Regions from separate parts of the Telluria sp. ZB4P36 genome, predicted to be linked through region 1. Evidence: predicted binding sites of a transcription regulator. Region 1 holds the regulator's gene; each other region holds the start of a gene.
The links. Region 1 encodes FNR, which switches genes on or off when oxygen is low (the NO sensors DNR and NnrR bind a similar motif). Its sites were predicted from a motif close to TTGATNNNNATCAA; they were not measured.

Region 1 (7,165 bases):
CGCCGCGGACAGCGGCCGCATCGGCGTGCGTTCTTCGCCCGGCCCGCCCTCGGTGGGCCGGTTCAGCTCGAAGCGCTGCGGCCCCTTGCGGATCATGCGCAGCAGGTAGACGGTGCCGGTGCCGAACACGAAGAAGTAGGCGGCCACGAACAGCACCAGGGTCAGGGCCAGCGTGGCGGCGCCGTGCGGCGAGACCGCGTCGGCGGTGCGCAGCACCCCGTAGACCACCCAGGGCTGGCGCCCGACCTCGGTGGTAGTCCAGCCCGCCAGGATGGCGATCAGGCCGGCCGGCCCCATCCACAATGCGAAGCGCAGGAAGGGACGGCTGTGCCACAGGCGCGCTTCTCCTCCCCGCTTGCGGCGCAGCCACAGGCTCCAGGCGCCCAAGGCGATCATCAGCAGTCCGAGGCCCACCATCAGGCGGAAGCTCCAGAACACGATCAGCGCGTTGGGCCGGTCCTCGCGCGGGAAATCCTTCAGCCCCGGGATCTGCCCGCGCCAGCTGTGGGTCAGGATCAGGCTGCCCAGGTGCGGGATGCCGACCGCGTACTTCGTCCTTTCCTCCTCCATGTCCGGCACGCCGAACAGCAGCAGCGGGATGGCCTTGTCACCCTCGTTCTGCCAATGCCCTTCCATCGCCGCCAGCTTGGCCGGCTGGTGCTTGAGCGTATTCAGGCCGTGGAAGTCGCCCACCACGGCCTGGACCGGCGCGACCAGCAGGATCATCCACATCGCCATCGACAGCATCTTGCGCACCGCCGGGTTGTCGTGCCCGCGCAGCAGCTGCCAGGCTCCGGAGGCGCCGACGATCAGCGCCGTGGTGAGGTAGGCGGCGATCACCATGTGCAGCAGGCGGTAGGGAAAGGAGGGGTTGAACACGATCGCCAGCCAGTCGGCCGGCACCATGCGTCCGCCCTCGATCGCATAGCCCTGCGGGGTCTGCATCCAGCTGTTGGCGGCCAGGATCCAGGTGGCCGAGATCAGGGTCCCGACCGCGACCGCGCAGGTGGAGGCGAAGTGCAGGCCCGGACCGACGCGGGTCCAGCCGAACAGCATCACGCCCAGGAAACCGGCCTCGAGGAAGAAGGCGGTCAGCACCTCGTAGGACAGGATCGGTCCCATGATGCTGCCGGCGAATTCGGACAGGTAGCTCCAGTTGGTGCCGATCTGGTAGGCCATCACGATGCCGGACACCACGCCCATGCCGAAGGTGACGGCGAAGATCTTGAGCCAGTAGTGGTAGAGGTCGACGTAGACCTGGCGCCCCGTGCGCAGCCAGCACAGCTCGAGGACGGCCAGGTAGCTTGCCATGCCGATTGTGATTGCTGGAAACAAGATGTGGAAGGACATCGTGAACGCGAATTGCACGCGCGCCAGATCCAAAGCGGACAAACCGAACATGCGGGCTCCTTCGCTCGTCGTACTCCGTTGTGGTGTCCAGAATCTAGCATGCGGGATGGGTGCGCACGCTTGGCGATGTCGATTTGATACGCCGAAGACTGCCGTCGAGGGCCACTGATCCATATTAATGGTGCGTCAGATCGGTCCTGCCGGCCCGAAGCACTCGTCTATATTGGCTGACGATTCACGCCCTCCGATCATCCACCCTGACCACACGAGGAGAACAACATGTCACCAAACGACCGTCTTGACCGCGATGCCCTGGTCCTCGACCGGCCCCGGACCCCGGACCAGCCTGCCGGTTCCTCGGACATTCGCGGCCCCTGGGCCGAAGCCGAGGCCCGGGTCGCGCAAGCCACCGTGCAGCCGGTGCTCCAGGGGGACGGCTTCACCTACCGGCACGACTGGGGCGCGCGGCGCGGCGAATGGCTGTTGCGGCTGAACTGGAACGCCATCCAGCCCGGCTCGAGGGTGTTCGTGGCGATCGGCGAAGGCGTACCGGGCGGACCGCCTGCCGGCAAGTTCATCGGTGCGGCGCGCTACACGGTGCACAACGTGGCCCCGCGCTGGAACGGCGTCGACGTCTGGATCAACATCGAGTGGAGCTCGGACATCTCGCTCTACGTCGATTACCTGATCGTCAACCCGCCCGTGACGCCCCCGGACCTGCGCACGGTCTCGGTCACGGTGCACCGCCACAGCAGCGTGGCCCTGAGCGAGGCCGACGCCGACCGGATCCTGGCCGACATGGGCACCATCCTCCAGAACGACGACACCGGCCCGGACGTCGCGACCCCGGTCCGTTTCGTGCGCAACGGCGAGGTCCGGGTGCTGCCGGCGACCGTTCCCGGCACCATCCAGACGGCGGCCGACCTGACGGCGCTGCTGAGCGCGGGCACCGGGATCAAGGTCGTGCAGGCGATCCGCTGGTGCGGCGGCCCCGGCGACAGCATCATCGGCTGCGCCCCGGTCGGCAGCGCCTCGGTCAACGTGGCCGCGGTGCGCTTCACCGCCAGCCAGGAAGGCCTGATCTGGGTGCATGAATACGGCCACAACTGCGGCCTCGGCCACCGCACCGACGACCCGCGCGCCGTCATGTACCCGTCCGTCGGCACCGACCACAACGTGGTCAATGCGGCGGAGTCGACGGCATACTTGGCAGGCCCGCTCACCATCACCGGCAATGTGATGCCGGCCGGCGGCTGCTCCTGCGGTGCGGGCGGCCTGCAGGCGCCGGCCGACGTGCGCGACTTCGTGTCCCGCCACTGGGTCGAGGGCGTGCCCTGGGAGCTGGCCTCGCAATACGGCGAGCAGGATGCCCGCCTGCTGCTCGACTGGCTGGTGCAGGAGCCCGGGCAACACGACGAGTTCCTGACCCAGATCGTGGCCACCCTCGGCTATATCGGCAGCGAGATCGCGGTCCAGCCCCTGATCGACTTCGTGCAGGGGCCGCGCACCGGCCGGGCGGTGTTCAATGCACGGAATACCGCCCTGCTCCGCCTGGGCGACCTGGCCAACCGCAGCGGCAGCCAGGCCGCGCTCGACTTCCTGATGCGGGTCGCAGGCGACATGGGCCTGGCGCGCGCGCTGGCGGCGTCCCAGGCATCCGAAGAAGCGGCCGAGGCGGCCAAGGTTCGGGGCGTGGTGGCGCCGACCCTCGACACCCTGGCGGCCGAGCTGGCCGTGGCCGCGACCTTCGGGCTGGCCCTGGCCGGGACGGCGCAGTCGCAGCAGACCGTCGACGCGCTCAAGGGGGATGCCGACGCCTTCGCGACGGTGAACCAGGCGGCGCTGGAGGCGGCCGAGATCGCCGCGACCGTGCGCGCCAGGGGCCGGGAAGAGTATTACAGGATGAAGGCGGAACACCGGCATCACCTGTAACCGACCTGCCCTCGGGAAAATGAAACCGGGATGCAGACCGGCCGTCTATAATGGCTGCGTCAGCATTTCGGTTTTTTTTCGCCATGAACCAACCCATGTCGCTTCCGGGCGAAGCGCCGGTCAGCATCCAGGCCCTCAAGACCAGCTGCGGCGCCTGCAGCATGCACCAGCTGTGCCTGCCGATGGGGCTCGAGGATGCCGACATCAACCGCCTCGACCAGATCATCGGCCGCCGCCGCCGCCTCGCGCGCGACGAGCGCCTGTACGCCATGGGCGAGCCCTTCCGCAACCTGTACGCGGTGCGCTTCGGGCATTTCAAGACCTACCAGGTGAACGCGGCCGGCGAAACCCAGATCACCGGCTTCCAGATGGCCGGCGAACTGCTGGGCATGGACGCGATCAGCGGCACCCACCACTGCGATGCCGTGGCGCTCGAGGACAGCGAGGTCTGCGAGATCCCCTTCACCCGGCTGGAAGAGCTGTTCGGCCAGGTGCCTGCCCTGCTGCGCCACTTCCACCGCATCATGAGCCAGGAAATCACGCGCGAGCAGAACGTCATGCTGCTGCTCGGCAATATGCGGGCGGAGCAGCGCTTCGCGGTCTTCCTGGTCAACCTGTCGGCGCGCTATGCCGCACGCGGCTATTCGCCGAACGGTTTTCAGCTGCGCATGTCGCGCGAAGATATCGGCAACTACCTCGGCCTGACCATCGAAAGCGTCAGCCGCCTGCTGTCGCGCTTCAAGAAGCAGGGCTGGCTGCAGGTCGACAAGCGCGACCTTACCCTGCTCGACCCGGTCAAGCTCAAGGCGCTGGCGGCCGGCACCGACGTCTGCAGCCCGATGGGCTAGTTCAGCCGCGATGGCCGCGCCCCTGCGCGATGCGCATGTGGACCTCCATTTGCGCAGCGATGGCGAGACCCGCTTCCGGGACCGCCATGCCTATGCCCAGCTGGTACTGCCCGTCTGCGGCGAAGTCGCGCTCGAGATCGAAGGACGCCAGGGACGGCTCGATCCGCTGCACGCCGCGCTGGTGGCGCCCGGTTCCTGGCATTCGCAGTGCAGCCCGGTCGCCAACCAGTCCCTGATCCTCGACGTGGGCGCGGCCAGCTTCGAACAGGGACCGTGGCAGCGGCTGCTGGAGCGCCCCTTCACCGCCATCGGCCCCCCGCCCGCAAGCTGGTCGAATTCATGGGCATCCTGGCCGCCACCCAGCCGCCCGCCCCATCGGTGCTGCAGGGCTGGACGCCGCTGCTGCTCGACACCCTCACGCTGGGAACAGCGCAGCCGGCCTGCTCGCCCGCATCGAGGTCGAACCCGGCCTGCCCTGGAACACCGACAGCATGGCGCGCACGGTGGGCCTACCAGCCGCCTGCATGCCCTGTTCCGCCTCGAACACGACAGCACGCCCCATGACTGGCTGCTGGCCTGCCGGCTGCGGCGCGCCTGCGAGTGGCTGGCCGCTACCGAACGGCCGGTGGCCGAGATCGCGCTGGCCGCCGGGTTCTCGGAGCAGAGCGCCCTGACGCGGGCCATGCGCCGGGCCATGGATACGACGCCGGCCGCCTATCGGCGCGCGCAAACGCGATAGCAATTGTCCGCGCGGTTACGCGAGTTACATAGAGGGACTTAGTGCTTGAAGGAGCTGATCAATGCCGGTAACCCGGCGACACTGGTACGCGCGGCAGTGCTCAGTGGTGTTGGTCCGGTGAACCAGGAAGCCCGAATGCGCTCGGCCTGCAGTTTTTCGTCCTCAGATAGCCCGGCCTGTACGGCCGCCAATCGGTTCGCGAGTTCCTTGGGAGTGTTGGGGAGCTGTTCGCCAAGGAGGAGCATGAGAGCGAGTCCTTTCACCTTGTCCTTCGAACCAACGCTCGAAAAATAATTTGCCAGGTATGCTGTTGATGGCATGAACGCTTGGCGAGACGCCTTTTCCCACCACATTAAAGCGGTGTTGAGGTCCCCCTTCTTGCCAAAGTAAATGGCAACATCGTGCTGGGCGATGTCATAGCCGCCTTCTGCAGCGCGAAGCTTGTACTTCAATGCGGACTGTTCATCCAATGGCACAACGCCAGGGAACTGTCCGGCGAAGTAGCAACCCAGCTTGTACGAAGCAAGTAAATTCCCGGATTCCGCCGCCTCGGAAAAGTAGCGGAATGCTGTCTTATTGTCCTGGGGAGTTCCAATGCCATTATTGTGGAACATCCCGAGGTGGTACTTGACCTCCGCGTTACCGGTCCCAGCGAGCACGGTAAGTTGTTTGACCATCGCCGCAGGCGATGTGTCGGCGGCGTTGGCCGGTGATGCGCAGACGAAGACAACGCTGACAAGCGAAAGAAGTCTTTTGGCAATGTGCATGATATGTATCGCAACCCCTAAGCTAAAGTGTATCAAATGACGCCACAATACATGGCTTGACCGTGCTCGTGTCATCGCCAGCCGGCCCTGAATGATTGATGCGTTCCTTATCAACGCCCAAATTTTGCGAGGACGCCACATCTGGAGGGCCTTCCAGCCCGCCACTGCCGCGCATACCGCAAGCGAAGGGCTGCAGTTCCTCGGCGTCGTGACGGCGGTGGCGATCCCGGCAGGCTGCGCCTGGCCAGGCGCGAGGGCCAGCAGCATGAGCGCCAGCAAGCGGCGCGAGAACCATCGTGAAGCGGATGCGGGAAGCGGGATCGTCGGCATGAGGGGCTCGTGGTAACAGGACGAGCGCATCATGCCGGCTTGGCGGGCTTGTTGAAAGCACCATCGCGGATGGCGCAGCATGCGCTGCCGGCGGTAGCGCCAGGTGCTCCCGGCGATCTAGATGTCGATGACGAGGTCCGGGCGGAAGGCTTCCTGTTCGCCCTTGCTGAGGTAACCGAGCGGATTGGCCACCACGCGGCAGGACCAGGACCTGTCCGCATCGACGCCGCTGACAAGGTAATCGTTCGCGCAGTGCAGGTGCCCGTGGATCCAGACATCGGCCTGCGGGAACAGCGCGTCGAGCGCATTGCAGAATCCCGCGGTGCCGGGGGTGAGGCCGTAGCGCGGGTCGGCGCTCTGCAGGCTGGGCGCGAAGTGCGTCACCACCACCGTGCGGCCCTCGAACGGAAGCGCCAGCGCGCCACGCAGCCAGTCCTGGCACTCCAGCGACATGGCGCGGATGCCCTCGGCCAGCACCTTCTCGCCGTTCTTCAGGGTGGTGTTCTTCGACAGGTAGTAATTGGCGGCGCGGAAGGCCTTCTCGCGCCGCTGCAGCTGCTTGCTCAGGTCCTGTTCCTGCACGGCCAGCGCGTCGAAGTCGCTCCACAGGGTGGTGCCGATGAAGCGCAGCTGCCCGATGACCAGGGTTTCGCGGTCCAGCCATTCGATGCCGAGGCGCGCGCAGGTGCCCTGCAGGCGCGCATAGGCCTCGTCGAACTCGAGACCGTCGAATTCGTGGTTGCCGGGGATGTACAGCACCCGGGCGCTGCCCGCACCCGGCCGCAGCGGCGAAAACCGCTCCAGCCCGAAGTCGTCGTCCGTCAGGCGCGAGCCGGACTGGTAGGAGCCGATGTCGCCAGCCAGGATGACGATGTCGGTATCGTCGCGGATCTGCGGGACAAAGCCCGCATAACGTTCGAGGTGCAGGTCGGAGAAAAGCTGGATGCGCATGGTCGCGCAGTATAGCGGCTTTCCGCTCCAGCCTGCGCCGGCGGCGCTAGAACGTGACGCGCACGTAGGGCGCGCTCTGCTTCGCCTCGCCGTGGTAGACCGCTTCGATGTTGTTGCCGTCCGGGTCGAGCACGAAGGCGCCGTAGTAGCCCGGGTGGTAGGCGCGCTCGCCGGGACGGCCGTTGTCCCTGCCGCCGGCGGCCAGCGCCGCGAAGTAGAAGGCATTCACCATCTTGCGGTCGCGCGCC
Region 2 (7,165 bases), on a different contig from region 1:
TTTCCCAGTGGCCGCTCTGCGTGTCCTTGCCGGTCGACTGCTCGCGCGCGACGCCCCAGGCGCCGGTGAAGCCCTCGCGCCGGCCGAAGCCCGCGGCCCACTCGCCGCTGGCCTTGTGCGCGGCGGCCGCCAGGCCGAGGCGCTCAAGGTTGGGCAGCGCCATCGGCTTGCCCTCTTTCGCTGCCCATGCGGCGATGTGGCCGAAGGTGTTGGCGCCTGCGTCGCCGTACTTGTCGGCGTCGGGCAAGGCGCCCAGGCCGAACGAGTCAAGCAGGAGGATGAATGCGCGTGACATGGAATCTCGCTGGAATGAATTAAGCGGCGCGCGGGGTGGAACCGAGGCGCTCGATGAAGGAATGGATCAGGGTGACCAGGTCCTTGGCCGCGACCGCGGCGTACTTCAGGGTCTGCTCGTGCGACAGCGGGAACGGGGTCAGGCCCTCGGCCAGGTTGGTGATGGCCGAGATGCCGGCCACTTTCAGGCCGCAGTGGCGTGCCGAGATCACTTCCGGCACCACCGACATGCCGACCACGTCGGCGCCGAGCGCCTTGAAGGCACGGATTTCGGCGGCGGTTTCGAAGTTCGGGCCCGGGCAGGCCAGGTAGACGCCTTCGTTCAGGGTGATGCCCTTGCTTGCCGCGGTTTCCTTGATCATGGCGCGCAGCTCGGCGTCGTAGGCATTGGCCATGCTGAAGAAGCGCGGGCCGAAGCGTTCGTCGTTCGGGCCGGCCATCGGGCTGCCCGGCAGCAGGTTGATGTGGTCGCTCAGGACCACGACGCTGCCTGCGTCCACTTCGGGACGCAGCGAGCCGGCGGCATTGGTCACCAGCAGCATCTCGCAGCCGATCAGCTTGAAGGTGCGCACGGCGGAGGTCATCACGGCTGCGCCATAGCCTTCGTAGAAGTGGCCGCGGCCCTTCATGCACACCACCGGCACGCCGGCCAGGGTGCCCAGCACCAGTTCGCCCGCGTGGCCGTGCACGGTGCTGATCGGGAAGCCCGGCAGGTCGGCATAGCTGATCGAGACCGCGTCAAGCATCTGCTCGGCCAGCACGCCCAGGCCCGAGCCCAGGATCAGTGCGGCGCGCGGCGCGAAACCGGGTTTGCGGGCCTTGATGACTTCTGCTGCTTCAAATGGGGTGTTGCTGAACATGGTGGTCCTTGTGTGCGGAGTCGGGGAGATGTGAGGAGGCTGGCACCGAATCGCAAAGAGTTGCTACTGAAAAGTAAGCGAGAGGCACATATCAGCCGGAATATTATAACTATGCATGAGGGCCAATATGTATGGCAAATACCATTTTTCTTATCGATTTATTGGTTTAAAAAATAAATCGAAGGGTGTATTGTTGGCATGCACCGATATGCTTTGACACTTGTCAAACATTTGTCTAGTATCGATGAACAATTGTTTAAACCACCGAAGACCGTGACCGAGCTGCCCAAGAAAGAACAGTTGTACGAGCTGATCCGCGCGAATCCCTTCATTTCGCAGCAGGACCTTGCGACCCAGCTGGGGCTGTCGCGCTCGGCCGTGGCCAACTACATCGCCACCCTGGTGCGCGAACGCCGCATCCTGGGGCGCGCCTACGTGCTGCCGGACCAGCGCCCGGTCCTGTGCATCGGCGCTTCCAACCTCGACCGCAAGCTGCGCAGCATCAGGAAACTCGCGCTCGGCACCTCGAATCCGGCCACCCAGGACGAATCCTTCGGCGGCGTGGCCCGCAATATCGCCGAGAACCTGGCGCGCCTGGGGGTGCCGGTGGCACTGATCACGGCGGTCGGCAACGACGCCTCGGGCCGTGCCCTGCTGGCCCACGCCGAAGACGCCGGCATCGACACCCGCGGCGCCCTGCGCCTGGACGGCGTCAGCAGCGGCACCTATACCGCGGTGCTCGACCAGGACGGCGAAATGGTGGTGGCGCTGGCCGACATGGCCCTCAACGACAGCCTGAGCCCGGCCTTCCTGGCGACGCGCCGGCAGCAGCGCGCCAGCGCCGCGCTGGTGGTCGCCGACCTGAATCTTCCGCTCGACAGCATCGCCGCCCTGCTCGCCGACACGGCGCGCGATGGCCTTGCGCTGGTGCTGGTGGCCGTGTCCGAGCCGAAGATGGCGCGCCTGCCCGAGAACCTGTCCGGCCTGCGTCTCCTGATCTTGAACGAAGGCGAGCTGGCGACCCGCGTCGGCCGCCCGCTGGACGGCGACGCCGCCATCGGCGCGGCCTGCCTCGAACTGCAGCGCCGGGGCGTGCAGGACCTGATCGTCACGCGCGGCGCCTGCGGCGTCATGTACACCTCGCCCGGCGGCGTGATGCGCCTGGATGCGCCGGCGGTCAACGTCGTCGACGTCACCGGCGCGGGTGACGCCTTTGCCGCCGCCGTGTGCTGGTCGCTGCACAGCGGCGAGACCGATCTCGGCCTGGCCTGCCGCCGCGGCCTGCAATTGTCCGCCATGACCATCGAGTGCAAGCAGACCGTCTGCCCGGCGCTCGAACCAGCCCATCTGGATTTCCCAGTTCGTGGCACCCCTCTTGATACCGTATTGGACTGAGCATGCAATCCTTCCTCCTGTTCTCGCCCGAAGTGGCGGCCGCGCGCGCTGCCGGCAAACCCGTCGTCGCGCTCGAATCGACCATCATTTCGCACGGCATGCCCTACCCGCAGAACGTGCAGACCGCGCGTGACGTCGAACAGCTCATCCGCGACGCCGGCGCCGTGCCGGCCACCATCGCCATCATCGGCGGCAAGATCTGTATCGGCCTGTCCGACGACCAGCTCGAGCTGCTCGGTTCCTCCCCTAGCGCGATGAAGGTCAGCCGGCGCGACCTGGCCTACGTGCTGTCGCAAAAGCGCCTGGGCGCCACCACCGTGGCCGCGACCATGATCTGCGCCCGGCTGGCCGGCATCGAGGTCTTCGTCACCGGCGGCATCGGCGGCGTGCACCGCGGCGCCGAGACCAGCTTCGACATCTCGGCCGACCTGCAGGAACTGGCCCGGACCAGCGTGGCCGTGGTCTGCGCCGGCGTGAAGTCGATCCTCGACATCGGCCTGACCCTCGAATACCTCGAAACGCATGGCGTGCCGGTGATCAGCGTCGGCCAGCCGGGCTTCCCGGCCTTCTTCACGCGCGAGAGCGGCTTCCAGGCCGACTTCCAGCTCGACACGCCTTCAGCCCAGGCGGCCTTCATCCGCACCAAGTGGGAGCTCGGCCTGGCGGGCGGCGTGGTGGTCGGCAATCCGGTGCCGGTGGAATCGGCCATGCCGGGCGAGGAAATCGATGCCATCATCGCCCAGGCGCTGGGCGAAGCGGACCAGCAGGGCGTAAAGGGCAAGGCGGTGACGCCCTTCCTGCTGGCGCGCATCAAGGAACTCACGCAGGGCCGCAGCCTGGCGACCAACATCGCGCTGGTCAAGCACAACGCGCTGGTCGGCGCGCGCCTGGCCGTGGCCCTGAACGGCTGACCCGCGCACCATGTCGATCGACCTGAAACAGCTGCGCTACTTCCTGGCGGTGGCGGAAGAAAAGAGCTTCAGCCGCGCGGCCGAGCGCCTGCACATCTCACAGCCGCCGCTGAGCCAGCAGATCATGAAGCTCGAGAGCGAACTCGGGGTGCGCCTGTTCACCCGCACCACGCGCAGCTTCGAGCTGACGGTGGCGGGCAAGGCCTTGATGAGCGAGGCCGCCGAGCTGCTGGCCAAGATGCGTATGACGATCGACACCATCCGCCAGATCGACCGCGGTGAAGTGGGCCGTTTGCGCGTCGGCATCGTCGGCTCGGCCATGTGGGGTCCGATCCCCGCCCTGCTGGAACAGTTCCAGAGCCAGTATCCGCGCGTCACCTGGACCATCCACGAACTGGGACCGAACGACCAGTGGGAAGCGCTGCGCGCGAAGCAGATCGACGTGGGTTTCTGGCGCGAGCCGCGCATCGAGCAGGACGTGCTGAAGCAGGCCAAGCTGCGCCAGGACCTGTGCTCGCGCGAGAACGTGTGCGTGGCGATCAACGAGAAGCATCCTCTGGCCCAGAACGATGCCATCGAACTGATGGACATCGCGGACGAGCCGATGCTGACCCTGCACCTGGACCAGTCGGCCGAGCCGCGCTACCTGATCCAGTGCTGCGTCAACGCCGGCTTCCAGCCGACCATCTTCCAGGAAGCGGCCGAACCGCAGACCCTGCTGGCCATGGTGGGCGCCGGCCTGGGCGTGGCGCTGCTGCCCCAGACCACCAGCCGGATCGGCTGGCCGGGCGTGCGCTTCCTGCCGATCCGCACCAACCCGCCGTCGGCGAATCTCTACATCAGCTATCCGGTGGAGGGCGATGCGCCGGTGGTGCGCGCCTTCCTGAACATCCTGTTCCCCGAGGGCGCGGCCTGAGGAAGGCTGTTACTGGCGCTTGAGCTCGACCGCCACCGTGCTGAGCGAGGCGATCTGGTGGCGCCGGTCGGCCGGGCGGGTCAGGACCCGCATCGTGGTGCCGAGCGGGACGCCCATCTTCGCCAGTTCGGTCGCGGCATGGGGGCGGCCTTCGCTGGCCGCTTCGTGGATAGCGGCATCAATGAGCAGTGCAGTCTTGTAGTCGTTTCGTCGGTCCATTGATTCATCCTAACATCGCTCAAGCTCGCACTCCAAGGCAAACGCCCTTCGACAAAACCGATTGCAACACCCATTTCGATTAATTTTGTTTAACGGGCAAGTTTTCTCTGTTCTGCGTTACTTTGCGCACCGTTCTCGACGGCGCACTGGTGCAAACTCTTGTCAAAAGATGAATAACTTAAACCCTTTTACAAGGAGCACACCATGAAAACCACCGCCACCATTACCGCCCTGATGCTCGCCGTCGCTATGACCGCTACCGGTTGCAAGAAGGCCGACGACAACCCGAACATGGGCCCGGCACAGGAAGCCGGCGCCGCCGTCGACGCGACCGCCGCCAATGCGGCGCAAGAAACCAAGGAAGCCGCACAGCGCGTCGAGAACGCCACCGAAAACGCAGCCGCACGCGTGGACGCCGCTGCCGACCGCGCCGGCGAGAACATCGAGCAGGCTGCCGACAAGGCCGGCCAGAACGTGCGCGAAGCCGGCGCCGAAGTGAAACAGGAGTCGAAGGAAGCCGCTGCCGAAGTCAAGGCTGCTTCGGACAAGGTGGGCGACAAGACCGGCGCCGCCCTGGAGCGCGCTGGCGAGAAGCTGCAGGAAAAGCGTTAATTTGCTGAAGTAAGCGTCGTGGCGCAGCTCGGCGGGCGGCTCAGTGAGTCGCCCCGCCGGGCTGCGCCACGTCGCGTTCCACGGTCAGCGCCGTCTCGACCGCGATCCTGATCCCCGCGACGATGTCCTCGAGCGGCATGGACGGCGGATTGTCCGGCCATGCCTCGGCCTGCTCCGGCAGGAAGGGCACGTGGATGAAGCCCGCCTTCACCGGCTTGCCCGCCGTGTGGTGCATCAGCCCGTAGAACACGTGGTTGCACACGAAGGTGCCCGCGGTCTGCGACACCCCCGCCTTCAATCCCTTGTCGCGCATCGCCGCCACCATCGCCTTGATCGGCAGCGTGCTGAAATAGGCCGCCGGTCCGTCTTCACGAATGGGCCGGTCGACCGGCTGCCGGCCGGCGTTGTCCAGGATCGACGCATCGTCGACATTGATCGCGACCCGCTCCACCGAGATCTCGGCGCGTCCGCCGGCCTGGCCGACGGCGATGACGACGTCCGGATACAGCTCGTCCACCATCGCAGCCAAGGCGTCGTTGGCCTCGTCGAACACACAGGGCAGCTGGCGCACCTCGACCCGGAAGTTCGGGCCGCACCAGCCCTCCAGCGCGCGCACGGCTTCCCAGGCGGGATTAACGGTCGCCTTGTTGAAGGGCTCGAAACCGGTGAGCAGCACAGTCTTGATCATTGGTTCATCAGGAAATACAGCAAAAAGATGTTCGCCACCAGCAGCGGCAGCGCCGTCGGGATCTGCGCCCGGATCACGGCATTCTTGTCGGGCAGGTCGAGCAGCGCCGCCGGCACGATATTGAAGTTGGCCGCCATCGGTGTCATCAATGTACCGCAATAGGCGCTGAACATGCCGATCGCAGCCATCACGGCCGGGTTGGCGCCGTACACCCCGACCAGCACCGGAATGCCGACGCCGCCCGCCATCACCGGGAAGGCGGCGAAGCCATTGCCCATCACGACCGTGAACAGGGCCATGCCGATGCAGAACACCGCCACCGCGACGAAGCGCGCATCCATGTCGATGTAGGAGGTCGTCACGTGCGCCACCGCCTTGCCCACGCCCGCCTCGGTGAACAGCAGGCCGAGCACTGCCAGCATGTGCGGCAGCACGACGGCCCAGCTCATCGCATCGACCAGGCGGCGCGCCTCGCGCACGCCCTGCAGCGGCGTCGCGCGCGTGAGCCAGCAGGCCGCGCCCAGCGCCACCAGGGCGGCGACGCCGAGGCTGACCAGGGTCAGGTGTGTGGGGTCGAGCAGCGGCAGGCCGCCGACCTGCAGGTCCTTGAACAGGGTGGCGCCCAGCATGGTCACCAGCGGCAGCAGCAGCGCCGGAATGAACAGGCGGTTGCCGAGGCGCCGGCTGGAGGCGCGCCGCTCCTCCTCCGGCAGCACGGCCGGCTTGCCCGCGGTCACACCCTTGAAGCCAGCCACCAGCGCCATCAGGATCATCAGGGCGCCGACGAAGCTCGGCGGCAGGCGTTCGCCCGCCAGGTAGAGCAGCGCGTACAGGCCCCAGAACAGCGCGGTCGTGAAACGGCGCGGATTGCTGCGGTCGCGCAGGTTCATCACGGCGACCGCCACGAACAGCACGCCGACCAGCAGGTAGAAAAATTCGAGCGTGATCATGCTGTGCGCATCTCGCGGCGTATCTGCGCGTCGAGGCGGCGCAGGTTCCAGGCATGGATGATGAAGGCCGTGATGGCGGTCGGGATGCCCCACAGCGCCATGTGCAGCGGATCGACCGCGATGCCCTCGGCGTTCAGGATGGTCTGCATCAGGACGATGGCGCCGAAGGCCACGAAGATGTCTTCGCCGAAGAACAGGCCGACGTTGTCGGTGGCGGCGGACATCGCGCGGATGCGGTAGCGCAGGTGGTCGGGCAGATTGCCGTACTGGGTTTCGGCCGCGGCTTCCGCCATCGGCGCCACCAGCGGCCGCACCATCGA
Region 3 (7,165 bases), on a different contig from region 1:
ACAGCTGGCTGCCGGTCATCGCGGCCCTCGGCACCGCCGGCTTCTTCCTGCTGCTGACCGTGAAGGCGATGCTGCTGGCCTGGCTGTTCGGCCTGATGGCGGTGGCCGGCACGGTGGCCTGGCTGTGGCAGTCGGACCGCAAGCCGCCGATCCTGCATGCCCGCGTCGCCGACGACCTGGTGCTGCCGGTGAACGCCAAGACCACGGCCTCGCAGTCGTGGTGGGGCACGATGGTCATGCTGGTGGTCGACGCCTGCATCTTCGCTTCCTTCGGCTACACCTATGTCCACGTGTCGATGCGCCTGCTGGTCTGCCCGCCGCCCGGCGCCGCCCTGCCGGACCTGCCCTGGCAGCTGGCCTCCGGCGGCCTGCTGCTGGCCGGCTCGGCGCTGATGCTGCTGGCGGTGCGCGCGCTCGGCAAGCGCCGCCTGCCCTGGCTGGTGCTGCTGGCGCTGGGCTGCACCGCGGCCTCCTTCATGCTGGACCTGCGCGGCCACCAGTTCGCGGGCCTCGACCCGACCGCCAGCGCCTGGGCCGCCGCGATCGGCGCACTGCTCGGCTACCAGGGCCTGCACGTGGTGGTGCTGGCGATTGCCGGCCCCTACCTGGTTCTACGCGCCTGGCGCGGCCACCTGGGAGAGCACAGCCGCGCCACGCTCGACAACGTCGCCCTGCTCTGGCACTACACGACGCTGCAGGGCCTGGCCGGCATGGCGCTGGTGCAGGGCTTGCCGGCTTTGATGCCGCTGCTGATGGAGTAAACGATGCACGACCAGTTCTTCCGCCAGCTCGTGCGCGGCACCCTGCCCTTGCTGGTATGGGCTGCGCATTTCACGTTCTGCTACCTGCTGGCGGCGGCGCAGTGCACCCCGGCCGCGACGCGCGCGGGCGGGCCGGACCGGCTGCTGCTGGGGGCGGCGACCGGCATGGCGCTGCTGCTGTGCCTGTGGCTGGCCTGGCGTGAGCGCGGCATCCTGCGCGATCCGCAGGATGCCGGGCTGCTGGACTGGGCGGCGGCGCTCGGCGCCGTGCTGGCGCTGGTGGGAATCGTGTGGACCGGGCTGCCCTTGCTGCTCGTCGAAGGCTGTGCCTAATGTGGGTCAACGGCCTGCCGGGGTGACGCGCCAGATCACGTTCCCGACATCGTCGGCGACCAGGATCGCGCCCTGCTTGCCTACCGCCACGCCGACAGGGCGGCCGAGCGCATCGCCGTTCCTGTCGACGAAGCCCGTCAGGATCTCGACCGGCTTGCCGGCCGGCTTGCCCTCCCTGAACGGCACGTAGACCACGTTGTAGCCCGCCAGCGGCTTGCGGTTCCAGGAACCGTGCTGGCCGATGATGGCGCCATTCGCGAACTGGGGCAGCAGCGAACCGGTGTAGAAGGCCAGCCCCAGCGCCGCCACGTGGGCGCCGAGCGCATAGTCCGGCGCGATGGCCTTGGCCACCAGGTCCGGGCGCGGCGGCTTGACCCGCTCGTCCACGTGCTGGCCGTACCAGCTGTAGGGCCAGCCGTAGAAGCCGCCGTCCTTTACCGAGGTGAGGTAGTCCGGCACCAGGTCGCTGCCGATCTCGTCGCGCTCGTTCACGACGGTCCACAGCACACCGGTCTCGGGATTCCAGGCCAGGCCGTTCGGGTTGCGCAGGCCGGACGCGAACAGGCGCGTCTTGCCGGTGGCGATGTCCACTTCGAGGATGGCGGCGCGGTCGACCTCCTTGTCCATGCCGTTTTCGGCGACGTTGCTGTTCGAGCCCGAGGTGGCGTACAGCTTGCGGCCGTCCTGGCTGGCGATGATGTTCTTGGTCCAATGGTGGTTCAGCGGGCCGCCCGGCAGCGGCGCCACCTGCTGCGCGCTCGCGCCGATCTCGGTGTCGCCTTCCTTGTAGGGGAAGCGCACGATGCCGTCGGTGTTCGCCACATACAGCATGTCGCCGACCAGCGCCATGCCGAAGGGCGAATTCAGGCCCTTCAGGAAAACCTTCTTCAGCTCCGCCACGCCGTCGCCGTCGGCATCGCGCAGCAGCGTGATGCGGTTCGCGCTCGGCACACCGGCGCCGGCCTTCGCCATCACCTTGCCCATGACGTAGCCCCGGATGCCTTTCTTGTCGTCAGGGCGCTCCGGCGCATTGCTCTCGGCGACCAGCACGTCGCCGTTGGGCAGCACGTGGAGCCAGCGTGGATGGTCGAGGCCGGAAGCCATGGCATTCACCGCCAGTCCGGCCGCCGCGACCGGCTTGCCGCCCTGCGGCCAGCCCTTGGCCGGGGCGATGTCCACGGTCGGGAAGATGGACTTCTTCGGCGCCACCAGGGTCGGCTGCGGACCGACGTCGGCGCCGGGAGCCAAAGTGGATTTTTCGGCGCAGGCAGCGAGCAGCAGGAGCGTGGCCCCCGCCGACAGGCGGAGCAGGGTGTGGTGGCGCATGGTGTTCTCTCGGTAGGTACGGACGGCGCCCGTTTTGCCGGCATACTAGCCAATCTGGCAATAGTACGCCGTCCGTTACCGCAGAGAAAACCGAGCCTCAGGTAGGCAGCGCCTGCACCTCGTCGGCCACCGGCGCCGCTTTCCGCCGGCGCCGCCGCACGAAGCCGGCCAGGCCCGGCAGTTGCACCAGCACCAGCATCGCGAAGGCGGCGCGGTAGGCCATGGCCGGGACCTGTCCCGCATCGTCGAGCGGCCACAGGCCGATCATCATCCCGAAGCCGGCCTGCACCACGAAGGCGCCGATGAAGATCAACAGGTTCAGGCAGGTCGCCGCGCGCCCGGTCAGCTCGCGCGGCATCGATTGCGCGATGATGGCGTACTCGATCCCGGTGATGGTGCCGACCAGGGTGAACAGCACCGACAGCAGCTGGAAGCTCGGCTTGTAGCTGACCACGAAGGCGGACTGCACCAGCAGGAAGACGGCGATGCCGGCGGCGGCGACGTCGAGCGGGGCGATGCCGCGCCGCCCGGCCCATTCGGTGATCATGCCCACCGCGATGGCGCCGAAGATCACGGCGGCCATTCCCATGTACAGCAGGTAGGCGACGGCGTCGTCGGGAAAGCGCGCCACGTCAGACAGCCAGCGCCCGATCCACAGGCCCTGGATGCCGAAGAACACCGCATGCGGGATCAGGACCAGCGAGGCGGTGGTGCGGAACACCGGCGCCCGGAACACCTGGCGCAAGGCCTCGCCGAACGGCCCGCGCCTGGGCGGCGCGGTCGTGTCGCGCGGGTACAGGAGCGCGATCAGGAGACCGGAGCAGATGGTGAGCGCGGCCAGCATGAGGAACAGGCCGCGCCAGTCGGTGTACTCGAGCACCAGGCGCACCGGCATGGTGGCGGTGGCCGCTCCCAGCCCCCCTACCGCGATCAGGTAGCCGTGCACCGAGGGCAGCTTGCTTGGGGTGATCCAGGTGGAGACCGCCTTGACCGCCGCCATGAAGCAGCCGCCCAGGCCCAGTCCCATGATGGCGCGCGCCGCCATCAGCTGTCCGAAGCCGCTGCCGCGCGAGAACAGCAGCGCGCCGATGGCGCCGACCAGCATCATCGCCAGCTGCACCTTGCGCGGCCCCCAGCGGTCGAGCGCGATGCCGACCGGCAGCTGGACCAGGGCGAAGGCGAAGAAGAAGGCGCTGGTGAGCAGTCCCAGCTCGGCCGGGGTGAGCGCGAGTGCGCCCACCAGGTCGGGGGCCAGCACCGCGTTCACGTTGCGCAGCAGCGTCGACAGGTAGTGTCCCAGCGCGAACGGCAGGAACACGTAGAAAAAAACCGCCACGCCGGACAGGCGTGGCGTGCTGGTCTGTTCCTGCATGGCCGGGCCTCGACCAGGTCTCAGGCCGCGTCCTGGGCCGTGTTGCCGCGCAACTGCCCCGCCGGCACCAGGGGGATGACGCGCCCGCCGGGGCCGCGCAGCGGGCCGCCGCTCTCCTGCTCGAAGAAGAACTTGTCGCGCCCGAAGGCGGGCTTGAGGTGGTCGAGCCAGGTGGCGTCGGCATCGTACTTGGCGAAGAAGGGACGGCGCACCCACTCCGGATTGCGCGCCTGCAGGAACTGCAGCGCGAACAGCTTCTCGCCGTTGATCGTGACCACGCCGTCGATCACCACCTTGCCCGGGAAGGCGCTCATCGAGGGACCGCGCACGGTGCGCGACAGGCCCGACACCATCGAATAGGCTTCCTGGAAGATCTGGTGGGCGCGCGCCAGCGGCAGCGCGAAGTAGTCGCGCGGTCCGGTGTCGCGCTCGACGAACATGTAGTACGGGATGGCGCCCAGGCGCACGCCGGTGGTCCACAGTTCGGCCCAGCTCTTCGGGTCTTCGTTGATGTGGCGGATCAGCGGGCCCTGCATGCGCAGCGTGGCGCCGGTGCCGACGATGCGCTTGACCGCCTGCTGGGCTACGGGCGCGCGCAGCTCCACCGCGTGGTTGTAGTGGCCCATGATGGCCAGGTTCTTCCCCGACCTGACCACCTTCTCGAACAGGCGCAGCAAATCGTCGCTGTCCTTGTCCGACACATAGCGCTGCGGCCAGTAGGCCACCGACTTGGTGCCGATGCGGATGTTCTGGATGTGGGCCAGGTTCGGCTCCAGCAGCGGCTCGAGGAACTCGGCCAGCGAACGGGTATTCATGATCATCGGGTCGCCGCCGGTGATCAGGACGTCGGTGACGCCGGGATGGGTCTCGAGGTAGGCCACCAGCTCGCTGCTTTCGCGGGCGTCGAACTTCATGTCGTCCATGCCCACGAACTGCGGCCAGCGGAAGCAAAAGGTGCAGTAGGCGTGGCAGGTCTGGCCCGAGCTCGGGAAGAACAGCACGGTTTCCTTGTACTTGTGCTGCAAGCCCTTGAGCGGAGCGTCGTTCACGCGCGGGACGTTGTGCGTCATCTGGCCGGCCGGGTGCGGGTTCATGCGCATGCGGATGCCGTGCACCAGCTTCGCAATGGCCGCCTCGTCCTTCTTGTACAGCACCAGTTCGCGCAGCTGCTCGTACTCGTTCGAAGGCAGCATGTCGCGGTGCGGGAAGGTGAGCCGGAAGATCGGATCGTCCGGCACCTTGTCCCAGTCGATCAGCTCCTCCAGCACGTAGGCGTTCACGCGGAACGGCAGCACATGGGACACCACCTGCACCGCTTCCTGCAGCTCCGGCGTCAGCCATTGCCACTGGCGCGCCAGGTGGATCGTCTGCCGGGTATAGGGCTTGAACTTGGAGGGAGTCGATTCGGTCGTGATCACGGGAGTTCTCCAGGAAACGAGGGGATGAAATATCCGGCATGGGTAAAACGTTGCCGACAAGAATTCATCTTACGTTGCGGAAATTAGCCCGGATTGCCGTCAATCAATCAGACAGTTCCTACGGTGGGGGTTAGAACAAGAGGAGCATTATTTCGACCCGCGCCGGCGCATCCATTCGGCGAAGTGCCGTCCGACCCGCAGGTCGCCGTCGTAGCTCAGGTGGTTGGCGTCGCGGTACATCAGGCGTCCGTCGATCATGGCGCGGCAGCTGCTGTCGTCGCACAGCGTGCTGGACGAATCGAATCAGGCGATCTGCGGGAATTCCCGGGCGAAGCCGCGCAGGACCTCGCGGTGCTGGCTGACCTGCTGTTCCCATTCGGCGCGCGTGATCGCGCAGGGCACGCGGGTGGCCGATGACGCGACCCCGGCGCGCTTGATGCACGAACGCGGATCGAAGCCGATGTTCGGCACGTCGTTCATGAAGATCACGCGCTTGCCGGCGGCGGTGAAGCGGCGGAAGGTCTCGCGCGCCGCATCCACCGGGACGCGGTGCTCGGGACCGGTGCCGAAGCGCAGGTGGGTCGAGAACACCACGGTCTTCACCGAGGGCATGCCGAGGGCCAGTTCCAGCATCGGTTGCGTGGCCTGCTGGTAGGGGTCGCCCTGGGGGTCGAGGCCCCAGTAGGGATGGCGGGTACCCAGCATCAGGAGGTTGTCGCCGACGCCGCTGTAATAGGTCGTCAGGCCGGCGACCACGTGGTAGGCGTGGCTGTCGCCCAGCAGCACCACGGTCGGATCCTTCGCCACGTCGGCCAGCAGGCAGTATTCGTAGGACGAATCGAAGCCGTAGCGCTTCTTGCAGGCCTCGGAATTGGCCTTGTCCTCGACCACCACCAGCGCTTTCTGGTTGGCCAGGTTGTCCTGCACCGGCTTGCGGCCCGGCAGGCCTTCGTTCAGGTAGATATATCCGCCGGTGGCGGCGCAGGCGGCCATCAGCACGCACAGCGCCGCAACCTTGCCGCGTCGGGCGCCGGGCCCGCCGCGCAGCGGGCGCTCCACCACCCGCCAGGTGAGCCAGGCCAGCAGGAGCGCCAGCAACAGCGCACCCGCGCGGATGGCCGGCGCCGGCTCGCGCGACTCGATGATCTGGGCGAAGGACAGCAGCGGCCAATGCCACAGGTAGAGCGGGTAGCTGATCAGGCCGATCCAGACCATAAGACGGTTCGACAGCACGACCCGGTTGAACCAGGCCTGCGGTCCGGCGCCGATGAGCAGCAGCGCACCGAGCGCGGGCAACAGCGCGAACCAGCCGGGGAACTGGTCCTTGCGCGTGATCAGCGCCAGCCCGGCGGCCAGCAGGGCGACACCTAGCCAGGCAAGCAGGTTGGGCGCGAAGCGCGGCAGCCCCATGGACCTGCCGGCCGGGCGCGCATGCAGGCAGGCCAGGCCGGCGCCCAGCAGCAGTTCCCAGGCGCGGCTGGCCGGAGAATAGAAGGTGGCGCTGGCGTAGTGGGCGACGCCGCCGACGTTGAGCGCGAACGAGGCCAGCGCCAGCAGTGCCGCCAGCGCGAGCAGGTTGGCGCGCAGCCGCCAGCCCAGCAGCAGGACCGCGGGCCACAGGATGTAGAACTGTTCCTCGATGCCGAGCGACCACAAGTGCAGCAGCGGCTTGGTGTCGGCCGCGGTGTCGAAGTAGCCGACCTGGGCCCAATAGAAGAAGTTGGCGGCGAAGCCGGCGCCGCCGACCACGTGCTTGCCGAGCTGCTGGTACTCGTCCGGGAACAGGGCCAGCCAGCCGAAGGCCAGGCAAGACCCCAGCACCAGCACCAGGGCAGGGAAGATGCGCCGCACGCGGCGCGCGTAGAAGCCGGCGAAGCTGAAGCTGCCCTGCTCCAGCTCGCGCAGCAGGATGCTCGAGATCAGGAAGCCGGAGATGACGAAGAAGATATCGACGC
Region 4 (7,165 bases), on a different contig from region 1:
TAGGGCAGGCCGATGCCGGCCCGGATGGCGGCGGAGAGGACGGTTTCGTCGGCTTCGCAGGTGAACTGGTGGCCACTGGGCTGGACGGTGATCTGGAAGGTCATGCGGTGTAGGCGGTTGGTGGCTGCGCGCGGCAAGCCGTTGATTCGACAGGGTTTGATGGGCGGTATTCTACACCGCCACCTTGAAAGCCGCGAAACGCCGGCCGGGGCGCTGTGCTAGAGTAGCAAGCTTTCATCCCGCACCCTCGTCCATGATCCAGCCCGCCCCTTTCCACCGTCCACGCCTGCTCGTCGTCGGCTGCGGCGACGTCGGCATGCGCCTGCTGCCGCTGCTGGCCGGGCGCTTCCGCATCTTTGCCCTCACCAGCCAGCGCGAGCGCTGCGCCGAACTGCGTGCCGCGGGCGCCGTGCCGATCGTGGCGGACCTGGATCGTCCGGCGACGCTGCGCCGCCTGCGCGGCCTGGCCGACTGGGTCGTCCACCTCGCGCCGCCGCAGCCCGAAGGCAGCGTCGACCGCCGCACGCGCCACCTGGCGGCGGCGCTCGGCAAGGCGGCGCGCCTGGTCTACGTGAGCACGAGCGGCGTGTACGGCGACTGCGGCGGCGAACTGGTACGCGAGACGCGGCCGGTGGCGCCGCGCAATGCCAGGGCGCAGCGCCGCGTCGATGCCGAGCGGGTGCTGCGCGCCTGGGCGCTGGCAGGCGGCGCGCGCCTGGCGATCCTGCGCGTGCCGGGCATCTATGCCGCCGGCCGCCTGCCGATCAAGCGGCTGGAGCAGGGCACGCCGGCCCTGCGGCCGGAAGACGACGTGTACACCAACCACATCCACGCCGACGACCTGGCGCGCATCGTGGCGCTGGCCTTGTTCCGCGCCGCCGGCGGCGGCCGGGTGCTGCACGCGGTGGACGATACGCGCATGAAGATGGGCGACTATTTCGACGCCGTGGCCGACGCGTTCGGGCTGGCGCGCCCGCCGCGCCTGCCGCGCGCCGAGCTGCAGGCAGTGGTCACGCCGACCCTGCTGTCCTTCATGTCCGAATCGCGCCGCCTGGACAATACGCGGCTCAAGGGCGAACTGCGCGTGCGGCTGCGTTATCCGGATGTCGCGGCGGCGCTGGCGCAGGTACAATCGGGCACCCAGAACGAGAGGCCAGCATGACCTATGAAGAATACCTCGACGAAGTGACCACGCTCATCGTCGAAAAATACGGCGTCAAGGACGCCGCCGCCATCAAGATCGTCGTCGCCGCGCAGGACAAGGAATATTTCGTCGCCCACGACGACAATCCCGAGATGCGCACCGTCGAACGGGCGCATACCGACGCGCGCACCCTGTACCAGGCCAGCGGGCTGGCCAAGGCCGCTCCCGCGAAAAAGAAGTAATCCTTCCGCCGCCCTGCAGCCGGGGCGGCATTTCCCTCAGACCTTCGAAGGCTTCCGGCCTTGCCGGAGGCCTTCGTGCGTCCCTGCCTTCAAAAATGACAGCGCCTTGTGCAAACATCAAGTCGAGTGTGTATCATTTCGTCCGTTGGTAAAAAAGCCATACGAATGATGCCTTTGCGGCCCGGTATGCAAATAATTCCCTAAAGACCACGGAAAGTGGCAAATAACTAACAATCCTGAAAGAAGCACATGCCCATCAGACGCCTTCCGCCCGGCGCGGAGTACGACCCGAACCGCGTCCTCGACGCCATCATCGCCAGGCTCCGCCTGAAGAACGACGCCGCGTTGTCGCGCGTGCTCGAAGTCGCGCCGCCGGTAATCAGCAAGATTCGCCACAATACGCTGCCGATCGGCGCCACGCTGCTGCTGCGCATGCATGAGGAGAGCGAGTTCAGCATCCGTGAACTGCGCGAGCTGATGGTCAGGCCGCAGCATGGCCACGCGCTGGCCTGCTGAATGAAAAACGGCCGGTATGGCCTGTCGCCATACCGGCCGTTGAGGGAGAAAAGTCAGGCTGCGTGCGACAGCGCCTTGCCCGGAGCGGCGCAATATTCGACGGCATCAGACTGCGCTTGCGACGGCTTGCCGGGCGAGGAGCAGAAGGCGTACGCGGCATTGACGGCTTCGCGCGGCTTGCCCGGCGAAGAGCAGAAGGCGAACGCGGCGCCGGCGGTTTCGCGCGGCTTGCCCGGCGAGGAGCAGAAGGCGAACGTGGCGCCGGCGGTTTCGCCCGGCTTGCCCGGCGAGGAACAGAATGCATTCGCTGCGTTCGCGGCAGACCAGGCGCCGAATTCCGCTTCGTAGATTTCGCGCATGCGCTCGCCTCCGGCAGCGTGGTCGCCGTCGCTCGCATTGGCGCCGATGCCGACGTACGGATAGTGGTGCAGGAAGTAACCGAACACGGCTTCGCAGTCCTGCGCGTACTTCATCGTGTCGAGGATGTGATAGTGCCAGAAGGTGTCGACGTCGACGGTCGGCGAGGCCTGCGCGTCGGGGTATTTCTTCATCAGGAAGAGGAAGCGGCGGTATTCCGTTTCCACTGCATCGGCCCGTAACGCGGACCAGCCCTCACCGGATTCCACATGCATCAGTTTCATTTTGATCGGAGCGAGATCGAGTGCTGCGAAGGCTGCGAATTCGTTAGTCGACATAGTTATCACCTTTTTATTGAACTGTTTGTTAAGGCATTCTTTTAATCCCTAGTGTTGAAGCGGTACGTCAGAGACTCCTCCTTAAAGAATGTGGCGCTTTTATCGGAAGCCAAGAACTGCGTCTTGACCGGTGGCAGTGATAGCTATTGTCCTGCCGCCGGTCAGGCTTAATGTTGAGTTCTGTCAACCGAGAAACAGCTGTGCTGAAACGAGACAACATGGCGGCACATCCGCTGCATGTGTCAGGCGATGGCCGGCAACACGACATCGCTGTCGTGTGCACGGAAAGCGGTTGCCCCGGGCAGATATCCGCCCACGGGAATGGTGACGACGATGGTAGTGCCGGTGTCCGGGCCGCTGCTGATCGAAAAGCTGCCGCCGAGGATGTTGATGCGCTCCTCGATGCCGACCAGGCCGAAGGAACCGTTGCGGTTGCGGCTGCCCGGCTGCATGCCGATGCCGTTGTCGCGGATCGTCATGGTCAGCATGTCCGCGTGCCGGTGCAGGTCGATCCGTACCTTGCTCGCACGTGCATGCCGCGCCACGTTGTTGAGTGACTCCTGCAGGATGCGGAACAGGGCGGTGGCGGACTGATCGTCGATGTGGTATTCGGTTTCGTCCTCGACCAGCTCGCACGCGATGCCGGTGCGGCGCGCGAAGTCGCTCACCTGCCAGTCGACCGCCGCATTCAGGCCGAGGTCGAGCACGTTCGGCCGCAGGTCGTTGATGATCTGGCGCACGCTGCGGATGGTCAGGTCGATCTGACGCACCGTCGCGCTGGCGCGTTCGTGCAGACGGCCGTGTTTGTCGCGGGTGCGGTTGGCGAGGAACTCGGCCTCGATCTTCAGCGCCAGCAGGTTTTGCGCGAGCTCGTCGTGGATCTCGCGCGCGATGCGCTTGCGTTCGGCTTCCTTGATCTGTTCCGCGTGCGCCGCGAGCTGGCGCAGCTTCTCGTTGGTAGCCTGCAGCTTGCCCTGGCTCGCGCGCAGCTCGCGCGTCATGTCCTCGGCCATCCGCAGGGCGCTGCGGCGCGAGGAGGCCATGGTCTGGAACAGCGCATACAGCAGGGCCGTGCTGAGCGAGCCGGCGAGGGCGGCCATCCAGGGGTAGTAGAGGTCGAAGCGCGTGTACAGCGCGGACTTGGCGACACTGAAATCGGCGCGCCACTGGCGCTGGTTGAATTCGATCGGCAGGCTGGCCTTCAGCAGTTCGGCGTCGTCGGACACGGGCGGCGGCAGGTTTGCCGCCGCATGGCTGTCGTACAGGACCGCGCTGATCCGGTTCTCGCCCGGTTCCTGAGGCACATCGTTGAGGTCGGTGAGGACCAGGCGCACCCCACCGACCGGGAAACCCTCGAGTACGCCGTTGACCATCTTGTTGACGCCGAAACCGATGCCGACGGAGCCGAGATAGGCGGCGCGGCGCTGGGCGACGGTGTCGATCGGCATGCCGCCCCGGTACGCCGGCAAGCGCATCGCGAGCACGTTCTGAATGGGGCCGGGCAGTATTCTGACGCGGAAGCCCGAAGCGGCGATGGTATTGTAGTCCCGCGACTGGGCCGCCGTGCGGCGGATGTAGCTGCGCGCTTCCAGATCGAGGCCGAGCTTGTCGAGCGTTTGCGGGGTGGCCGGTTCCATGTAGACGAGAATCGTGTAGCTGTCGCGGCCGGGCAGGGGACGCAGTTCCCTGGCAGGCTCCGGCATGCCGTACTGGCGCAGCCGGCGCCGCACGTCCGCGTCCACTGCCTGCAGTTCAGCCGGGCCGACGCTGCGGGCGTAATTCATGACTTCGATGCCAGGGAAGTTGCGCGGCGTGTCGAGCTGTTCGACGTAGTGACGGAATTCCTCGGGACCGACCTCGTTACTGGCGCGGAACAGCCCGGCCGCGCCGCGCAGGACGTCGGAATAACTCTTGATGCGGGCGTCGATCGCGAACTGGGCGGTGCGCGCCATGCCGCGGAACCGCGTCTGGGCGTCGCTCTCGATCGCCTTGGCGGTGGCCAGGTAGAGGACGGTGCCGACCGTCACGGACAGCAGGGCGCCGGTCAGCATCGTCGTCGGCATCACGACCAGATGGGATGAGTGGCGGCGGGGGAGCATAGTCCGTAACCTCGCTTGCTAGGTGAATGCGTCGCTATAATGCGACAAACATTCATACGCTAAGCTTGTTCACAGAACGAAGTACCTATCAGGCCTGATAGGTATGGCATATATGCAACGAAAGTGAACGAAATGGAAACGTTTCGCCGGGGAAGGGAGCGCGCATACCGCCGACTCTCCCGTCGGCAGTATGGCGCGGGAAGAACTTACTTGCCCCAGCTGTCCTTCAGCGTCGTCACGCGGTTGAACACCGGCTTGCCCGTCTGCGAATCCACGCGGTCCGCCACGAAGTAACCGTGGCGCTCGAACTGGAAGCGCTGGTCGGCCACTGCATCCTTCATGCCCGGCTCCAGGTAGGCGGTCACGGTCTCGAGCGCGTTCGGGTTGAGCGCGGCCTTGAAGTCCTTGCCGCCGGCGTCCGGCTGCGGTTCCGTGAACAGGCGGTCGTACAGGCGCACCTCGGCCTCGAGCGCGGTGGCCGCGCTGACCCAGGTGATGTTGCCCTTGACCTTGTAGTTGTCCGCGCCCGGCGTGCCAGACTTCGAATCCTCGAAGTACTTCACGTGCACCGCGGTCACCTTGCCGTCCGCATCCTTGTCGAAGCCGGTGCACTCGACCACGTAGCCGTACTTCAGGCGCACGCGCGCACCCGGCTGGTCGCCGACCGGCGGCGTGAAGCGGTGGTAGCCCTTGGTCGGCACTTCCATGAAGTCTTCCTGCTCGATCCACAGTTCGCGCGTGAACGGGAAGGTACGCACGCCTAGTTGCGGATGATGCGGGTGGACCGGCGAGGTGCATTCCACCGATTCGCCTTCCGGGAAATTGTCGACGATCAGCTTCAGCGGACGCAGCACCGCGATGGCGCGCGGCGCCTTCGGATCCAGGTCGTCGCGCAGTGCGCCTTCCAGCGTGCTCATGTCGATCCAGCCGTCGGCCTTGGAGACGCCGATGCGCTCGCAGAACAGCTGGATCGATTCCGGCGTATAGCCGCGGCGGCGCAGGCCGACGATGGTCGGCATGCGCGGGTCGTCCCAGCCGGTCACCACGCCTTCGTCCACCAACTGGCGCAGCTTGCGCTTGGAGGTGACGACGTAGGTCAGGTTCAGGCGCGCCATCTCGTACTGGCGCGGCACCGGGCGCGGGAAGAAGCCGCCGTCGGCCAGGGTCTCCACCAGCCAGTCGTACATCGGGCGGTGGTCCTGGAATTCCAGGGTGCAGATCGAATGGGTGATCGACTCCAGCGCATCCGAGATCGGGTGCGTGTAGTCGTACATCGGGTAGATGCACCAGTCGTCGCCCGTGCGGTGGTGGTGCGCATGGCGGATACGGTACAGGGCCGGGTCGCGGTTGGTCATGTTCGGCGAGGCCATCGCGTCTTCCGACATCTTGGCGCGCAAGATGTGCTCGCCGTCCTTGTACTTGCCGGCTTTCATGTCGCGGAAGATCTGCAGCGATTCTTCCACCGGACGGTTACGGAAGGGCGAGTTGGTGCCCGGCGTGCCGAAGTTGCCGCGGTTCTTCGCCATGTCGGCGGCGCTCTGGCTGTCCACGTAGGCCTTGCCTTCGCGGATCAGGTATTCCGCCATCTCGTACAGCTTGTCGAAATAGTCGCTGGCGTAGTGCAGATACTGGCCGTCGCCCTGTTCCCAGGTGAAGCCGAGCCACTTCACGGAATCCATGATGGTGTCGACGTATTCCTGGTCTTCCTTCTCCGGATTGGTATCGTCGAAGCGCAGGTGGCAGCGGCCGTTGTAGTCGCGCGCCAGGCCGAAGTTCAGGCAGATCGACTTGGCATGGCCCACGTGCAGGTAGCCGTTCGGCTCCGGCGGGAAGCGGGTGATGACGGGCGGCATGCCTTCGCGCGCATGCGTCCCGGCCGCCAGATCGTTTTCGATAATGGCGCGCAGGAAATTGGACGATGGGGGATTGCCCGCAGCGGCCGGCGTATTCTTTTCGTTGCTCATGGAAAAAGAGTTCTGTATAGGTAAGTTGCGCACATTTTACCGTAATGCAGGGGGCAGCCGCCCCTGTATGTGGTGGAGCGCACGGTAGGCAGCGTTTGGTGGAGACATACTGGGGCCATACGGTTCTTTCGCAAGGCTCAACCATGAAAACCCTCGCCACCCATCCGGACCTGGTCCGCGCCTGGCTGCTGGCCCTGGCCGGCATGCCGCTGCCCCAGGCGCCTCAGTTGGCCACGCCGCAGGCGGGTCCGCACACGCCGCCTCCCGTCCAGCCTTACCGCCGCTGAACGGTTCCCGTAAAAGCACCGGCCTCGCCAGCTTATCGTTTTATATAGGATAATCTCGGATTGGCCGTCTTGCGGCTTTGCTTTACGGCCTTTGCCGGGAGAGTCTCTTTGGAAAATTTATACGCGATCCTCGGCGTCGCCCCGAATGCCGGCGACGACGAGATCAAGAAGGTCTACCGTTCGCTGGCGATGCGCTACCACCCGGACCGCAACCAGGC

Region 2: AC56LK_RS06295 (carbohydrate kinase) is a predicted target of FNR. The motif match lies at 1,368-1,381, and genes of this name have one in related genera.
Region 3: AC56LK_RS08455 (KamA family radical SAM protein) is a predicted target of FNR. The motif match lies at 5,304-5,317, and genes of this name have one in related genera.
Region 4: AC56LK_RS18115 (glycine-rich domain-containing protein) is a predicted target of FNR. The motif match lies at 2,771-2,784, and genes of this name have one in related genera.

The regions. Positions count from the first base shown of each region.
Region 1 is NZ_JCASIE010000030.1:21,939-29,103, reverse strand. Features, by position in the region: gene AC56LK_RS23965 (cytochrome ubiquinol oxidase subunit I) at 1-1,401, opposite strand, end outside; gene AC56LK_RS23960 (hypothetical protein) at 1,630-3,282, shown strand; gene fnr (fumarate/nitrate reduction transcriptional regulator Fnr) at 3,378-4,130, shown strand; gene AC56LK_RS23950 (AraC family transcriptional regulator) at 4,168-4,869, shown strand; gene AC56LK_RS23945 (tetratricopeptide repeat protein) at 4,908-5,966, opposite strand; gene AC56LK_RS23940 (metallophosphoesterase) at 6,084-6,917, opposite strand; gene AC56LK_RS23935 (VOC family protein) at 6,964-7,165, opposite strand, start outside.
Region 2 is NZ_JCASIE010000003.1:237,364-244,528, forward strand. Features, by position in the region: gene AC56LK_RS06285 (phosphopentomutase) at 1-295, opposite strand, end outside; gene xapA (xanthosine phosphorylase) at 315-1,154, opposite strand; gene AC56LK_RS06295 (carbohydrate kinase) at 1,428-2,549, shown strand; gene AC56LK_RS06300 (pseudouridine-5'-phosphate glycosidase) at 2,552-3,460, shown strand; gene AC56LK_RS06305 (LysR family transcriptional regulator) at 3,471-4,376, shown strand; gene AC56LK_RS06310 (hypothetical protein) at 4,386-4,595, opposite strand; gene AC56LK_RS06315 (hypothetical protein) at 4,800-5,207, shown strand; gene pcp (pyroglutamyl-peptidase I) at 5,248-5,895, opposite strand; gene AC56LK_RS06325 (DUF979 domain-containing protein) at 5,892-6,845, opposite strand; gene AC56LK_RS06330 (DUF969 domain-containing protein) at 6,842-7,165, opposite strand, start outside.
Region 3 is NZ_JCASIE010000004.1:179,177-186,341, forward strand. Features, by position in the region: gene ctaD (cytochrome c oxidase subunit I) at 1-761, shown strand, start outside; gene AC56LK_RS08440 (hypothetical protein) at 765-1,094, shown strand; gene AC56LK_RS08445 (PQQ-dependent sugar dehydrogenase) at 1,101-2,420, opposite strand; gene AC56LK_RS08450 (MFS transporter) at 2,518-3,792, opposite strand; gene AC56LK_RS08455 (KamA family radical SAM protein) at 3,813-5,210, opposite strand; partial or broken gene AC56LK_RS08460 (acyltransferase family protein) at 5,358-7,165, opposite strand, start outside.
Region 4 is NZ_JCASIE010000014.1:134,262-141,426, reverse strand. Features, by position in the region: gene AC56LK_RS18135 (CDP-6-deoxy-delta-3,4-glucoseen reductase) at 1-104, opposite strand, end outside; gene AC56LK_RS18130 (SDR family oxidoreductase) at 254-1,162, shown strand; gene AC56LK_RS18125 (hypothetical protein) at 1,159-1,386, shown strand; gene AC56LK_RS18120 (hypothetical protein) at 1,636-1,902, shown strand; gene AC56LK_RS18115 (glycine-rich domain-containing protein) at 1,956-2,597, opposite strand; gene AC56LK_RS18110 (sensor histidine kinase) at 2,840-4,660, opposite strand; gene AC56LK_RS18105 (glutamine--tRNA ligase/YqeY domain fusion protein) at 4,903-6,660, opposite strand; gene AC56LK_RS18100 (hypothetical protein) at 6,804-6,947, shown strand; gene AC56LK_RS18095 (DnaJ domain-containing protein) at 7,056-7,165, shown strand, end outside.